2 regions of the Colwellia sp. RE-S-Sl-9 genome follow, and region 1 is predicted to be linked to the other one. Evidence: predicted binding sites of a transcription regulator. Region 1 holds the regulator's gene; the other holds the start of a gene.
What was found. The regulator sigma-54, encoded in region 1, starts transcription at its own class of promoters, with help from an activator protein. The targets are predictions, from matches to a motif close to GTTGGCACGNNNNTNGNNT.
Positions count from the first base shown of each region.

Region 1 (8,455 bases):
GTTCAGCAAGTAAAGACTCGATAGATTCATTACCGCCCTCAATTAGCTCATTTCTTAGCGCTTCTAATCGAGTATGCTTAACCGCTTCTTGTTGATGTTTATTTGCCATAACATCCATAGCTTGATGAATAGGTTCCAGATCTGTTTCGGCCAATATTTTTGCAATATGCCGAATGTGTCTACGTAATGCCTCATGCTTGTTGAGAATTTTGTCTGCCAGAATCATAGCGTCTTTTAGCTCTTCAGTTAAGGGTAGACGACTACGTTGATGTTTAGACATTTCTACTAATTTTTGTCCAAAATCTTGTAATTTGTGCATTTCACGTTTTATTTCAGATTTACTTTTTAAATCTTCATCTAATTCGTCGATATCGTTAGCAGACTGGGGCATAATGTTTGTTAATATAATTGAAATTAGCAATAGTATACTACACCTAGGTAATCCAAAAATAGATAATCTACAAAATAGTAGGCAAGCTTATTGTAAGTATTTCATCAACCACTAAATATATTAGAGACTTAAATTTAACCATGACAGAATCAAACGGTATTATTAGCCAACTTGAACAAGTAAAAGATCGCGTATCTAAAGTATTAGAATTAGCTGAGTCACTCGGTGTTGATTCTGCTGAAGTTGCGATGAGCAGACAACAAGGCTTAAGTGTTGGTACTCGTATGGGCGAAGTAGAAACGGTCGAATTTACCAATGATGGTGCTTTAGGGCTAACAGTATATATTGGAGGCCGTAAAGGTAGCGCGTCAACTGCAGACCTTTCGGAAGGAGCATTACAGCAAGCTGTGCAAGCAGCGGTAAATATTGCTAAGTATACCTCTATTGATGATTGTTCTGGTTTAGCTGAAAAGTCTTTACTTGCCATGGAGCCAGAAAACTTAGATTTATATCACCCTAAAGCAATGAATACTGATCAAGCCATTGAAATAGCCAAGGCGTGTGAAGAAAGTGCATTAGCTTACGATAAGCGTATTACAAATTCAGATGGAGCAAGTTTAGATACATTTGAAGGTTTTAAAGTATATGGTAATACACATGGACAGCTAGTGGGGTATCCGAGTACTCGACACAGTTTAAGCTGCGTAATGATCGCTGGTGAAGGTGACGATATGCAACGTGATTACGCTTATACAGTGAATAGAAAGTTTGATCTGTTAGATGCTGCTGCAACCGTAGGTAAACAAGCTGCGATTGAAACATTATCAAGATTAAATCCACAAAAACTACCTACGGGTAAAGTGCCTGTAATGTTTAGAGCGGATATTGCTAATACTATTTTTGGCCACTTTATTGCAGCTATTAGCGGTGGTAACTTATATCGAAAATCGTCATTTTTGTTAGATTGTGTGGGTAAGTCGGTATTCCCTGATTTTTTAAATATCAGTGAACGACCTCATATTAAAGGGGCGTTAGCCAGTAGCTCGTTTGATAGTGAAGGTGTTAAAACTATTGATAGAGAAATTATTACTAAAGGCTGTTTAGAAACATATTTATTAACCACATATTCAGCTCGAAAACTTGGTTTAGAAACCACAGGGCATGCGGGAGGCATTCATAATTGGGTATTAAATGCCGAAGGCGAAGGTCGAGGTGGTAATTTTGATCAAATGTTGAAAAAGCTTGGTACAGGCTTTTTAGTTACTGAGCTTATGGGCCAAGGTGTGAATGTTGTAAATGGTGATTATTCGCGTGGTGCTGCAGGCTTTTGGGTAGAAAATGGCGAGATAGCTTTTCCTGTTTCTGAAGTGACGATAGCGGGTAACTTGCAAGATATGTTTAAAGGTTTAATCGCTGTAGGTGATGATGTTGATATGAGAGGAAGTATCCGTACAGGCTCTTTATTAATGAATGAAATGCAGGTTGCTGGAAATTAATTAATCCGAACTTGAGTGAATTAATACTCAATGACTTTTCATTATCATTAAAAACGCTCACTACTAAGGTAATGGGCGTTTTTTATAACTAACCTGAACTTTGGTTAACGGGTTTTATAATATTTTGATTTATAATAAATATTTATAAAAAGCACTTGGTATACCTTGAGTTTTTATAAGACAATTAAGCTCAGTGAGGAATTTAAGAGTATATCAAGGCGTGTTTGCGTATCAATAACAATAACTGGTTTATTGGAAGTAAAAACAACGCAGATAGGCGCTTAAATAGCGTTATTGAGTAAAGTAGCTTAACCAAAGTTCAGGTTAACTAAGTTAAAAGTAAGGTCGCTGTGCCTAAAAAGGCAAATATACCTACTACATCTGTTACTGTGGTTAATATTACGCTACCCGCTAAGGCAGGATCAATATTCATACGTTTAAGTAATAATGGTACTGATACGCCAGCTATTCCTGCTGCTGTCATATTCATTAACATAGCAAAGGCGATAACAGCACCTAAAGTAAAGTCTTGTTTCCATATAGCGACAACACTCGCAATGAGTAGCGCCCAAATGAGGCCATTAAGAAAACCAACAGCAAGCTCTTTTAATAATAAGGTTTTAGAGTTACTTTCACCGACATGTCCTAGTGCCATACCGCGTATGACAAGCGTTAATGTTTGATTTCCTGCAACTCCGCCCATACTAGGTACAAGAGAGTTAAGTACGGCTAAAATAGCAAGTTGTTCAAATAATCCTTCAAACATACTGGTAACGGCTACTGCGAGTAACGCCGTGATTAAGTTAACACCTAGCCAGATAGAACGTTGTTGCGTACTTTTTAATACGGGAGCGAAAGTATCGGCTTCGTCATCTAAACCCGCCATACTCATCATAGAGTGCTCAGCTTCTTCACGAATTATATCGATAACGTCATCTATAGTAATACGACCTAGTAAATGTCCGTTATCATCAATAACGGGTGCAGAAAACCAGTCATACCTTTCAAATAATTGAGCAACTTCATTTTCAGGCATGTTAACTGAAATCGCTTCTATGTCTTTGTCGATAAGGGTTGATGTTATAACATCTGGCTTTGCTGTTACTATTGCGGCTAGAGACACTGAACCGATAAATTTATCAGACCTGTCCACCACATAAAAAGAATCGGTAGACTCAGGTAGCTTACCTTTTAAACGTAAATACCTTAATACCACATCTACCGACACATCAGGACGAATGGTAATGGTGTCGGTATTCATAATACCGCCAGCAGTATCCTCCTCGTATGATAATGCTTGCTCCACACGACTTCTGTCTTGAGAGTCCATTGAGTTTAATACGCTTTGATAGGCGCTATCGGGTAATGTTCTTAGTACTTCCGCTAAATCATCTACATCCATGCCCTCAGCAACAGCTGCGAGCTTTTCAGGATGCATACTTTTTAGAATGCCTTTACGAACTTCTTCATTTAGTTCTTCTAGAACATCCCCATGATTGTCGGGATCGATAAGTTGCCATAAAACAGTACGACTTTTAGGAGGAGATGACTCTAAAATTAAAGCTAAGTCATAAGAGGGCATGTTTTGCAGTAACTTTCGAACGTAAACAAACATACCGCTACCGAGTGCGGCATTAACTTCTAGGAGTTTTTGTTGGTTATATTCTTGTTCTGCAATTTCTGGCATAAAACCCTTCATTTAGCTTCTTAGGCGGATTATGTTTACTTCATACTTTGAATTCTACTGAAAAAGAACTCGTAATAATTGATGTTGTGTTATATCAAGTTGAATCATAAATGGCTAAGTGGCCAATTAATTAACTTGGTATCATTTATGAGTAACGCTAAATAGTACACATTATCTGTATTGAGTATGACAATATTTGGGGGTACTTATGACAGTTAGTTTAACTTAACTTAATTGTTTTTTCAGCTTTTTTCTAGTGAATGTTGTGATAGAGAACTTACAACGCGGTTATTCTTCTTCGTCAAATTTGTCAGAAAACAATTGGCAAATACTTTTTATTGCTTCTTCCGCATCAACACCTTCCGTTACAACTGTAACGGTTTTACCTTGGCTACCAGCTAATAGCATTAACCCCATAATACTACTTGCATCAGCAGAGTTATCATCTAAAGAAACAGTTACTGAGGTATTAAATTTTTGACATAACTGTGCCAGTTTTGTTGCCGCGCGGGCATGTAAGCCAAGTTTATTAGTTATAACTAGGGTTTTTTCACATTTTTTCATGGGATAACCTTATATCTACGCCACCCTTAGGTACTTGCTATGGTGATGTCTCTGTGTCGTGATTGAACATCTTCGCGTTCTTTTCTTAAATTATTTGCTAGAAGCTCAGCTATGTAGACTGAACGGTGCTTTCCGCCAGTACAGCCAATAGCAATGGTAACATAACTTCGGTTGTTACGTTCTAAGTGAGGTAACCAGGTCATCATAAAACTATTAATCTGCCATATAAATTTAGTGACTATGGGTTGGCTTGATAAATAGTCTTTTACCGGTTGATCTAATCCTGTATAGGCTTTTAATTCTTTATCCCAAAAGGGATTAGGAAGAAAGCGTGCATCAAACACATAATCAGCATCTTGCGGTACGCCATGCTTAAAACCAAATGATTCAAATACAACCACCATAGAGCCAGACTTTTTACCCAAAATACGCTCTCTTACTAAATCTGCAAGTTGGTGAGGCGATAGTTGGCTGGTATTAATGTATAAACCTGTACGGGTAGATATTGGTTCTAATAATTTTTTTTCCAAGGCGATAGCCTGATCGAGAGCTATATTTTGCTTAATGAGAGGATGTAACCTTCTTGTTTCACTGAATCGTCTAATTAAATCACTGTCATCAGCATCTAGGTATAAAATATTTAAATCAACAGTACTAGGGAGATAGTCTAATATTTCAGAAACATCTTGAGGGTTGTTAGGTAAATTACGTACGTCAATGCTCACTGCGACATTTTCATAATCATTGATAACGGTATGTGTTAGTGCCGGTAGTAAATTAACTGGAATATTGTCGACACAATAATAACCTAGATCTTCTAACACTCTTAATGCGACAGACTTTCCTGAACCAGAACGTCCACTTACTATGATTAACTTCATTGAACTGTTCGTTCCTTTTTATAACGACTAATTTCTATTTTCTTGAATAAGATTATACAAAGCTTCATTGCTTTGGCATTTACGCACTTGTTTTGCTATTTGCTTATCACTGAATAGCTTAGCAATACTCTGCAAAGTGGTTAAATGTTCTTTACAAGCGTCTTCGGGAACGAATAACGCAATAAAAATATCAACAGGCTTGTTGTCGATTGCGTCAAAATCTACAGGTATATCGGTAGTTACAATAATTGCTACAACTGATTTTGCATTAGGTAAACGACCATGAGGAATAGCAATACCGTTGCCTATTCCTGTTGATCCTAGTTTTTCTCTTGCGATTAGGCTTTCGAGTAATTCGTATGCACTATGTTCAACAATTTTATCTGCTGCTATGGTACAAATTTTATCGAGAACGCGCTTTTTGCTAGAGCCAGATACTGCACAAAATGTGCAATCTGGCATTAAGATATCTTGCAAAGTCATAATTACTACTAAAGCCTGTTTTTTATAGGTTAATGGTGGGTTGTTTTGCCTTTGTGTTTTAATATTTGACGATCTAGTTTATCGATTAAAGCGTCAATTGAGGCATACATATCATGGTTTTCTGCTGTAGCATGTACTTCTGTTCCCTTTAAATGAACAGTAGATTCAGCTATTTGATTTGATTTTTCAATGGTTAACACAACATGAACATTATTGATCTGATCAAAATGACGTTCTAATTTTGAAAATTTCGTATTAACGTATTCGCGTAAAGAGTTTGTGATTTCTACATGATGACCAGTTAAATTGATTTGCATAAGTTAAACCCTCTTTTAGTGATATTTGAAAAATTAAATTAAACTTTTTCGTTGGTTTGATGGTGGAATGGACAACGATTCTCTATATTTTGCTACGGTTCGACGAGCCACTTGTATACCTTGCTCGGCGAGTATTTCTGCCATTTTATTATCACTTAATGGTTTGGCAGGAATTTCTGCGGCGACAAGTTTTTTGATAAGCTCTCTGATTGCTGTTGAGGAGCAATCGCCACCATTTTCGGTACTAACATGGCTGGAGAAGAAGTATTTAAGTTCAAATATACCTCTTGGTGTATGCATATATTTTTGTGTTGTTACACGTGAAATAGTAGATTCATGCATTTCAACGGCTTCGGCTATATCGTTTAAAACCATAGGTCGCATAGATTCAGGGCCATGCTCAAAAAAGCCTTGCTGGCGCTGAACAATACAATTAGACACTTTTAATAGTGTATCGTTTGTTGACTTCATGGTACGTGTCATTGCTGCATATTGTTGGTTAACAGACAACTTAGGCGCGGTATCTGGATTTAACTCAACAACCCAACGACCATTTTTCTTTTCAACGGATACGTCAGGAATAACATATTGATCGTCACTTTTAACTACGCTGTCACCAGGACGAGGATCTAATGATTGAATTAAGCGAAGGACTTCACGTAATTGATCTTCTTTTAAGCGTGTTTTACGCATTAACTGACGATAATCTCTACTACCTAGTAGATCGATATAATCTTTAACAACTTGCTTGGCTTCTTTTAACCAAGGCGTTGTTAGTTCAAATTGATTCAGTTGAATCAATAAACAATCAGAGACTGAACGAGCCCCTACACCTACAGGATCAAATACGTTAATTCTTTTTAGTACTGCTTGTATTTCATCGAGTTCAACACCTTCAATGCCAACACAGTCTAAAATATCTTCACAGGAAACGGTTAAATATCCAGATTCATCTATGGCTTCAATAATCGCTATTGCAATGGTTTTGTCTGTGTCACTAAAAGGTGTTAATTCCATTTGCCATAAAAGGTGATCTTGCAGCGAGTCTTTAGTTTCGCCTTGGTAGGTATAATCTTCAGAAGGAGAGCTAATGCTACCTGTGTTTGATACGCCAGCACTGTAGCTTTCGTCCCACGTAGTATCCATGTTTAACTCTTCAGGAATATCTGTGTTTCCCATGGCTTCTGTGGTTGTCATTTCATCTATAGTTGGGGAAGAGTCTTCAGTGCCGTCTGTTTTTTTTGAATCTATTTCTTTTGTCGCATTTGCGGAAAATGCATCTTCTAAATTATTGACTGATTCATCTTGGGTATTAGAAGGACTTTCATCAACTTCTAGCAAAGGATTACTCTCCAATGCCTCTTGAATTTCTTGTTGTAAATCCAACGTAGAGAGTTGCAACAGCTTGATGGCTTGTTGTAACTGCGGTGTCATCGTTAGATGTTGTCCGATACGGAGTTGTAAAGAAGGGCGCATCTACGTATTTTTTATCCTATTCATTAATAATACAAAACGATAAAACAATATAAATATTGTTGACTGCTTATAGATAACTATAGCGTAAATTGTTCACCAAGGTATACATCTCTTACATGCTGATTGGAAAGTATTTCTTCAGAGGTCCCTTCAGCGATCAGTTCACCATGACTTACAATATACGCATGCTCGCAAACATCGAGTGTTTCTCGAACATTATGGTCTGTAATTAATATACCTATACCACGTTGCTTTAAGTGAATAATAATTTTTTTTATGTCGCCAACAGAAATAGGATCTACGCCGGCAAACGGTTCATCTAATAATATAAATTTTGGGTCTGCGGCAAGTGCTCTGGCTATTTCGACTCTGCGGCGTTCACCACCAGATAAGCTCATACCTAAATTATCTTTAATATGACCAATATTAAATTCTTCCAATAAGTGCTCTAATCTTTCTTCTCGTTCGATTTCATTAAGGCCTTTTTGAGTTTGTAAGATGGCCATAATGTTATCGTATACACTTAGCTTTCTAAAAATTGAAGCTTCTTGTGGCAGATATCCAATACCTTTTCTAGCGCGTTCGTGCATAGGTAATAAGGTGACGTCTTCATCGTTAAGAACAATAGAGCCTTCATCGTTAGGAACAAGGCCGACTATCATATAAAAAGAAGTGGTTTTTCCTGCACCATTAGGCCCTAGTAAACCTACGATTTGACCAGCGTTGACCTTTAACCCTACATTTTTTACAACCTTACGACCTTTGTAAGATTTAGCTAAACCTTTTGCGATTAACGTTGAGGTAGTCATGACTTATTGAATGTCCTGAGATAAAGTGGGTTTTGTTTTTTCTTTGGGCTGAATAACTGTTTTTACTTTATCGTTTTTATTACTTTCAGCATTTACGTATTCTGTTTCTGAGTTATAGGTAATTTTACTACCGCTTACTTCGCTACCATCTTGTTTCAGTAACGCTTGCCCAGATATGGTTACGGTATTTAAAGACGGTTCATATCTGATTTCATTAGCTTGAAGATTAATAGGTTTACCGTCTTCTAATGTTTGTTCAAAGGTTGCAGGCTTACCTTTTGCTATATAGGTTTTTTCACCTGTTGTTGTGTCTGTAAGTACTTGCACTAAATCAGCTTTGATGATCAATGT
Region 1 covers NZ_CP182631.1:2,749,617-2,758,071, reverse strand. The annotation lists gene yjgA (ribosome biogenesis factor YjgA) at 1-391, opposite strand, end outside; gene pmbA (metalloprotease PmbA) at 532-1,887, shown strand; gene mgtE (magnesium transporter) at 2,216-3,574, opposite strand; gene ACM9HF_RS11905 (HPr family phosphocarrier protein) at 3,863-4,138, opposite strand; gene rapZ (RNase adapter RapZ) at 4,165-5,019, opposite strand; gene ptsN (PTS IIA-like nitrogen regulatory protein PtsN) at 5,047-5,502, opposite strand; gene hpf (ribosome hibernation promoting factor) at 5,532-5,819, opposite strand; gene rpoN (RNA polymerase factor sigma-54) at 5,853-7,295, opposite strand; gene lptB (LPS export ABC transporter ATP-binding protein) at 7,373-8,104, opposite strand; gene lptA (lipopolysaccharide transport periplasmic protein LptA) at 8,108-8,455, opposite strand, start outside.

Region 2 (8,455 bases), 600 kb from region 1:
ACAGACTCCCCTCAAAGTTGTGGCATAGTTGAACTTGATGACGCTAATTGTGTTGTTGCTTTTCATGAAAAAGTTAAAAAGCCGCCATCTAATTTAGCTAATGCCGCCGTGTATTTATTTGATAAGCGTGTTAACGGTATGTTAAGTACACTTGCAAATGATGAGTCAGATATTAGTTACCATTTAATGCCATACCTTATTAACCAAGTTAATGGTTGGGAAAATAAAGGATATATGCGTGATATTGGTACGCCTGAAAGCCTAGCAATAGCAAATAATGACGCTCCAATCTAGCTTAAGTGATTGAATTTTAAACGATGTCAAATAAATGGCTAATAAGCGTCAATTTTTTATTGATTATTCACTTAAGCAAGTTATGATTAAAGCATAGAAAAACAAATATTCATCATCAGGGAATTATGCAAGGACAGAAACATATTCTAGTTGTCGATAATGATCCGGCAAGACGAAGTCAAATAGAAACTGTATTAGCATTTGTGGGAGAGCATTTTTATGTTTTTCCTGAAGATGAAATAGTTCAACACTTGGTTGATGTACCTAATATTCTCACCGTAATATTATGTGGTGAAATATCAGAACATTTACAGGCCATTATTAAATCTCATCCTGCTTGCCCATTTATTTACCATGATCTTATCGATAAAGCGCTCATTGCTGGCTACAACAACGTTATTGGTGAATTAACGCTCCCATTAAATTATGGGCAGCTAACCGAAATGATCCATCATAGTCATCATTACCACAATAATTTACCTAATAAACGTAGTGGTAATTGCCCTAATGTACTTTTTCGTTCATTGGTGGGCGCTAGTGAGCCAATGCAACAAGTACGATTTTTAATTGAGCAAGTAGCAAGTACTGAGGCAAATGTATTAATTTTAGGTGAATCAGGTACAGGTAAAGAGGTTGTTGCACGTAATATACATAACTTGTCTGATCGTACTAAAGGGCCTTTTGTACCCGTTAACTGTGGCGCTATTCCACCAGACTTGTTAGAAAGTGAGTTATTTGGACATGAAAAAGGTGCTTTTACTGGCGCTATTTCTACCCGTAAAGGGCGCTTTGAAATGGCAGAAGGCGGAACACTATTTTTAGATGAAATTGGTGATATGCCACAGCCTATGCAAGTTAAATTGTTACGTGTTCTGCAAGAGCGTACCTTTGAACGAGTAGGGGGGAGTAAAAGTATTAAAGCTGATGTACGTATTATTGCAGCAACCCATCAGCATTTAGAAGAAATGATAAAAACCAACGAATTTCGTGAAGACTTATATTACCGATTAAATGTATTTCCCATTGAAACCCCTGCGTTACGAGAACGTAAAGAGGATATTCCCTTATTAATGAAAGAATTAATCTCTCGTTTTACTGCTGAACAAGGTCATAGTGTTCGTTTTACCGAAAAGGCGATAGAGTCTTTAAAAGAACATAAATGGGCAGGTAATGTACGTGAGCTATCTAACTTAATTGAACGTATGATCATAATGTACAACGAGCAAGTTGTTAATGTTGGTCAGCTTCCTATTAAGTATCGACATATTGAAGTTGACGAATACCAACAAGACTACCCAGAAGAATTACAAGAGCGCGATGCCATTAATGACCTGTTTTCAGGCTTTGATTATGGCGATGATGACGGTGATGAAGAAGAGATTCAAACACCTGAACCTGACTTTACAGAAACTCTAGTATTACCATCTGAAGGTTTTAACCTTAAAGATTATTTAGCTGATCTTGAAGTTTCCTTGGTGACTCAAGCTTTAGAACTAAACGATTGGGTCGTTGCTAGAGCTGCTGAAACTTTAGGTATGCGTAGAACAACACTTGTTGAGAAAATGCGTAAATACAGTTTACAAAAAAGCTAACTTTACAATTTATCAGAAGAAAAAGGATATTGTATTGATATCCTTTTTTATTGTCTTTTAGCTACGCCCATCTTATTAATGTCTTAATAAAAAGCTATTAATCTTTGCTTTTAGCCAAAAAATTGACCCATTTAGAATATCCGTTTTTAATGTTATTACGTTTTAATTTATTGAAAATTAATGATTTTTTGTTTGGCATGGTAAATGCTTTGTTGTATGTGTTATCAATAATTGAGTGATGAATTATGACATATGCAGCTTCAACCGTTTCCAATATCAATAATACATTTGATCAAACCGCTTTTTCTTACAATGCGGTAGGCCCTTCTGCAAATGTAACTCTGCATTCTAATTTAAATGAAATAAATTCATTAAAAGAAAAAATTCAACAATTGAACCAAGTTATTGATGTTATGCCAACAGGAATGATCATTCTTGATGGCAATGGTGTTGTTGTAAAAATTAATGATGTCGCTCGTCAATTACTTGATGAACCTATTTTAGGTCAACCATGGTTTGATGTGATCAAACGCTCTTTTAAACCAAGAGCAGACGATTGGCATGAAGTGTCTTTAAAGGACGGTCGAAGAGTTAAATTAGAAATTACTGCGCTAGGCGATCAGCCGGGGCAACTCATTATGATCACCGATTTAACCGAAACTCGTTTACTGCAAGACAAATTAGGCCAATTACAACGTCTTTCTTCTTTAGGGAGAATGGTATCAACATTAGCACATCAAATTAGAACACCGCTTTCAGCTGCTATGTTGTATGGTGCAAATTTACAAAATAAAAAGTTAACTAACGAATCACGAGAAAACTTTCAAGATAAGCTAATGACAAGGTTAAGTGATTTAGAACAACAAGTTAACGACATGCTGCTTTTCGCTAAAAGTGGTAAACAACAGGTTGTAGAACCTTTATCTATTAATGAACTTTTATCTAGTTCGGTTCAATCAATTGATGCCATTATTAAAAAAGAAAATGCCGAAATAACATTTTCGCTATGTGAAGACGACTGCCAAATACTAGGTAATAAAAGTGCTCTTACAGGCGCTATTCAAAACTTAGTACTCAATAGCATTCAAGTTATTAAAGAAGGCGCTAAAGTTGAGTTGTCTTCTTACTGTAAAGACGGCTATGCGCTTATCAGTGTACGAGATAACGGTAAAGGTATAGATAAAGAATTAGCAGATAAAATATTTGAACCCTTTTACACATCACGCTCTCAAGGCACGGGTTTAGGTTTAGCTGTTGTTAAATCTGTAGTTAATGCGCACCAAGGCGACGTTAAACTATTGAGTCAAGCGGGAGAGGGAGCACATTTTTGTATTCACATCCCTTTACTCGAAACAACATTTAATCCGTCAGCTAATAACGATTCAACGCCAACGAGTGCAGCCTCGAACGAATATTCATCAGTAGCGAACTTTCATGCCTCACCTATGGAGAATGCTAATGAAAACAAGTAAAATTTTAGTTGTTGAAGACGACGCAGGTTTAAGAGAAGCTTTAGTTGATACATTACTACTCGCGGGATTTCAGTGTATAGAAGCTGAATCTGGTGAAGCAGCATTATTATTACTAAAAAATCATAAAGTTGATTTAGTGGTAAGTGATGTACAAATGGGAGGGATGTCTGGTTTATCTCTTCTTAAAAGTATCAAAAATAATCTTCCTCAAATGCCTGTATTAATTATGACAGCCTATGGCACTATTGATGATGCTGTACAAGCAATGAAAGATGGTGCTAGTAATTATATGGCAAAGCCTTTTTCACCCGAAGTGCTATTGAATATGGTGAATCAATACGTACCTCTTGAAATAACTAATATGTTTGAACCTGTGGTCGCTGATCCTAAAAGTATTGAATTACTATCTCTTGCGAAAAAAGTTGCGGCAACCGAAGCGTCAGTTATGGTGCTAGGACCTAGTGGTTCAGGCAAAGAAGTACTTGCTCAGTATGTTCATTACAATTCAGATCGTGCAGAAGCGCCTTTTGTGGCTATAAATTGCGCCGCTATTCCTGAAAATATGTTAGAAGCTACCTTATTTGGTTACGAAAAAGGCGCATTTACGGGAGCTATTCAAGCATCTCCGGGGAAATTTGAACAAGCTCAGGGTGGTACAATACTACTAGACGAAATTACCGAAATGGATTTAGGCTTACAAGCTAAAATTTTACGTGTTTTACAAGAGCGAGAAGTTGAGCGATTAGGTGGCCGTAAAACCATTAAATTAGATGTAAGAGTGATTGCAACCAGTAACCGAGATCTACAACAAGCCGTAGCTGAAGGTGTATTTAGAGAAGATTTATATTATCGATTAAATGTATTTCCTCTTACTTGGAAAGCTCTTGCGCAAAGACGAGATGATATTTTACCTCTAGCAAAACATTTAGTTGAACGTATTGTGCAAAAAAATTCAGACATGATCCCAGAATTTACCACAGCAGCTCGTAGTAAATTAATTGCCTATGATTGGCCAGGTAATGTAAGAGAGCTCGATAATGTTATTCAAAGAGCACTTATTTTATATAGTAATAATGTGATTGATGCGAGCGACTTACTTATTGAACAATTTGAAACAACAACGCTCCCAAGTACAAATGAAACTCAAACGCTTTCTGAAGACAAACTCGGTAACGAGTTAAAAATTCAAGAACATCAAATTATTTTAGATACCTTAAACGCATGCCAAGGTAGCCGTAAAAATGTAGCTGAACGTTTGGGTATAAGCCCGAGAACTTTACGCTATAAAATAGCCAGAATGCGAGATTCAGGTATTCAAATACCTGCTTAAGTTTCTTAAAGCCCAGTCTAACAATGCTGGGCTTTTTGTTATATATAAGCATAATCTATATTCCTTCTAATTAAGTCACTTTCAAGCTTTTGATTTTAAAGTTTTTATTTTAATCTCTTATACGTTCGCTTACCTTGGCATCATGATTGCTTTATCCATAATAACAATATAAACATCAAGAAATTGACACAAGCGAGATTGCTATGGATATCAAATCAAATTCCTTATTTGCACAAATGCAAAGCATGTCTTTAGAGGCAATGAACCATAATACGCAAGCCGTTTCATCTGATAATGCAATACCGTCAGTAAATAAGTCAGGTAGCGATTTTGGAAGTTTATTAAAAGACGCCGTTAATACTGTTAACGATCTTCAACAAACCGCAGGGGCCCAGCGTCAAGCTTTTGAATTAGGTGACTCTAGCGTAACGCTTGCGCAAACCATGATTTCTGCATCTAAAGCAAGTGTGGCATTTGATGCAACGGTTCAAGTACGTAATAAATTTGTAGAAGCTTATAAAGAAATTATGAATATGCCTGTTTAGGTATGACTTTTTGTTTGTAACTTTCCAAAATTCTCGGAGAAATTAAGTGTCTGATACAGTTGATAATACAGGTATGGTCGTAACTGACGACGGTTCAGATAGCATATCTGAAGAACAAAAGTCAGGTTTCTCATCTGCTCTTGGCAATGTAGATGTGCTAAGACAATTAACCCTAATTATGGCATTAGCTATTTGTTTAGTTATCGCTATATTTGTGATCATGTGGGCGAACCAAGCTGAATATCGAGTGATCACTAAGCTTCCTACCGAACAACTTATTAAAACAATGGATTTTCTTGATGCGAATAAAGTCGATTACCTTCAAGAAAACAACACTATTTCAGTACCTACAGACGAATATCAAAATGTTAAAATGTTACTTGCTCGTGAAGGTTTAACCTACGAGAAAAAAGAAGGTAACGAAATTATTATGCAAGACATGGGCTTTGGTGTAAGCCAACGTCTTGAAAGTGAACGACTTAAACATTCTCGTGAACAACAACTAGCTCGAACCATTGAAGAGCTACAAACTATTGCAAGAGCTAAAGTTTTATTAGCTATTCCAAAAGATAATATTTTCGCAAAACGCGTAAAGTCTCCTTCCGCAACTGTGGTACTTACCTTACAAAAAGGCCGCCAATTATCGGAAGAAAAAGTTGATGCTGTAGTCGATATTGTCGCTTCAGCTGTTCAAGGCATGCAACCCAACAAAGTAACTGTTACTGATCAAAATGGTCGTTTATTAAATTCAGGTTCACAAAGTTCGCTTTCATCTCGTTCACGTAAAGAATTTGAAATAGAACAAAAACGTGAATCAGAATATATGGAAAAAATAGATTCAATCCTTATTCCTGTTGTGGGTTTAGGTAATTACACAGCGCAAGTTGATGTAACGATGGACTTTACCAATACCGAAGAAACTCAACGCCGTTATAATTCTGATTTACCTGCTTTACGTAGTGAAATGAAAGTTGAAGATAAAACTATAGGTGGCATGTTAGGCGGTATACCGGGTGCACTATCAAACCAGCCACCATTAGATTCAGATATTCCTGAAAATGCGACAGGCGGCGAGCAAAAAAGAGCAATGCCAAGCCGTAATCATTTAGAATCAACGAAAAACTATGAATTAGATGAAGCTATCAGCCATACTAAACAACAAACGGGTGTTATTCGTCGTGTGAGTGTTTCGGTAGCGTTAGATTATTTAACCTCAACCGCGCCTGCTACACCAGCACCTGAAGGTGCCGATGGCGAAGAAGCTGCTACTACGGCTCCTGTTGTGTCTTATGTACCAAGAGCTGAAGCTGAAATAGCAAATATTCGTCGCTTATTACAAGGTAGTGTGGGTTTTGACTTACAGCGAGGCGACGTATTAGAAGTTATTTCGTTACCGTTTTCTCGCGAAGCTGCAATTGTTGAAAAAGAAGTGCCTATTTATCTTCAACCTTGGTTTATGAAAACCTTGAAATTGGTTCTTGGCGCATTGGTTATTATCGTATTAATAATGGCTGTAGTTCGTCCAATGTTGAAACGTTTAATTTATCCAGACCAAACACCAGACGATTACGGTGACAAATCACTTGATAGTCATATTGATTTAGGTGATGAAACTATGGATATGTTAACCACGGAATTTGATGCTGGCGCTGTAGGTTTTGCGCCAGACGGAAGCTTGCAGCTACCAGATTTACATCGTGATGAAGACATATTAAAAGCTGTTCGGGCTCTTGTAGCAAATGAACCTGAATTATCCTCTCAAGTAGTTAAAAGTTGGTTAAGCGAAGATGAGTGATGAAAATCAAGGGCTAGCACCTATGGCTAGCGCCCCTGCGGGGTTTGATGTTGACAAATTAGACGGCACAGAAAAAGCAGCTATTTTGCTACTGAGCTTGTCTGAAGAAGATGCTGCGCAAATTTTAAAACACTTAGAGCCCAAGCAAGTTCAGCAAGTAGGTACTAGCATGGCTGCCATGCAAGACTTTACACAACAAAAAATTACCGCAGTACATAAGCTGTTTATTAACGAAATTCAAAACTTTAGTACCATAGGTTTCCAAAGTGAAGAGTTTGTACGTAAAGCATTAACAGCGGCATTGGGTGAAGACAAAGCGGGCAATTTAATTGACCAAATTGTTATGGGCGGCGGCGCTAAAGGTTTAGATTCATTAAAATGGATGGACTCTAAACAAGTAGCCAACATTATTCGTAATGAGCATCCACAAATTCAAACCATCGTATTATCTTATTTAGAGCCGGATCAATCGGCTGAAATATTAAGTCAATTTGCTGACAAAGTTCGTTTAGATTTAACCATGCGTATTGCTAATTTAGAAGAAGTGCAACCAGCTGCATTACAAGAATTAAACGAAATTATGGAAAAACAGTTTGCCGGACAAGCAGGGGCACAATCGGCGAAAATGGGTGGCTTAAAAGCTGCGGCCGATATTATGAACTATTTAGATACCAATATCGAAGGCGCGTTAATGGACGCAATTCGCGAACACGACGAAGAAATGAGTCAACAAATTCAAGATCTTATGTTTGTATTTGAAAACCTTGCAGATGTTGATGATAGAGGTATTCAAGCGATCCTACGTGATGTTCAGCAAGATGCATTAATGAAAGCCATTAAAGGCGCCGACGATGCTCTTAAAGAAAAAATTATGGCTAACATGTCTAAACGTGCTGCTGAAATGATGGCGGATGATCTAGAAGCCATGGGACCTGTGCGCATTACAGAAGTAGAAGCCGCACAAAAAGAAATTCTTGCTGTAGCGAGAAAACTGTCTGATGCAGGCGAAATCATGCTGGGTGGTGCAGGCGGTGGAGATGAGTTCTTATAATGAGCCAAAAAATTGTAAAAGGTTCTTCTGAAGTAGAGTCTGATCTTTGGTCTATTCCTAATGTTGAACAAGCACAACAAGTTGACGATGGCAAAACCAATGCTTTAGGTAAAAAGAGTAGTTGGAAATATGAACCACCTGAAGAAACTGAGATTGAAGAGCCGACACCATTAACCGCAGAAGATATTGAAGAAATACGTCAAGCGGCGCACGAAGAGGGCTTTAATCAAGGTAAAGAAGAAGGTTTTGCTAAAGGTTATGATGAAGGGAAAAGTTCAGGCCATGAAGAAGGGCTAAAGACAGGTCATGAAGAAGGTGTTGCAACAGGACTTAGCGAAGGTAAAGAAACCATTGATAACCTAGCGCAAGAATGGCA
Region 2 covers NZ_CP182631.1:2,153,208-2,161,662, reverse strand. The annotation lists gene ACM9HF_RS09280 (nucleotidyltransferase family protein) at 1-294, shown strand, start outside; gene ACM9HF_RS09275 (sigma-54 dependent transcriptional regulator) at 420-1,886, shown strand; gene ACM9HF_RS09270 (sensor histidine kinase) at 2,132-3,358, shown strand; gene ACM9HF_RS09265 (sigma-54-dependent transcriptional regulator) at 3,345-4,688, shown strand; gene fliE (flagellar hook-basal body complex protein FliE) at 4,892-5,233, shown strand; gene fliF (flagellar basal-body MS-ring/collar protein FliF) at 5,307-7,028, shown strand; gene fliG (flagellar motor switch protein FliG) at 7,021-8,079, shown strand; gene fliH (flagellar assembly protein FliH) at 8,079-8,455, shown strand, end outside.
Region 2: a site for sigma-54 is predicted at 4,822-4,840, ahead of fliE (flagellar hook-basal body complex protein FliE). Genes of this name have one in related genera too.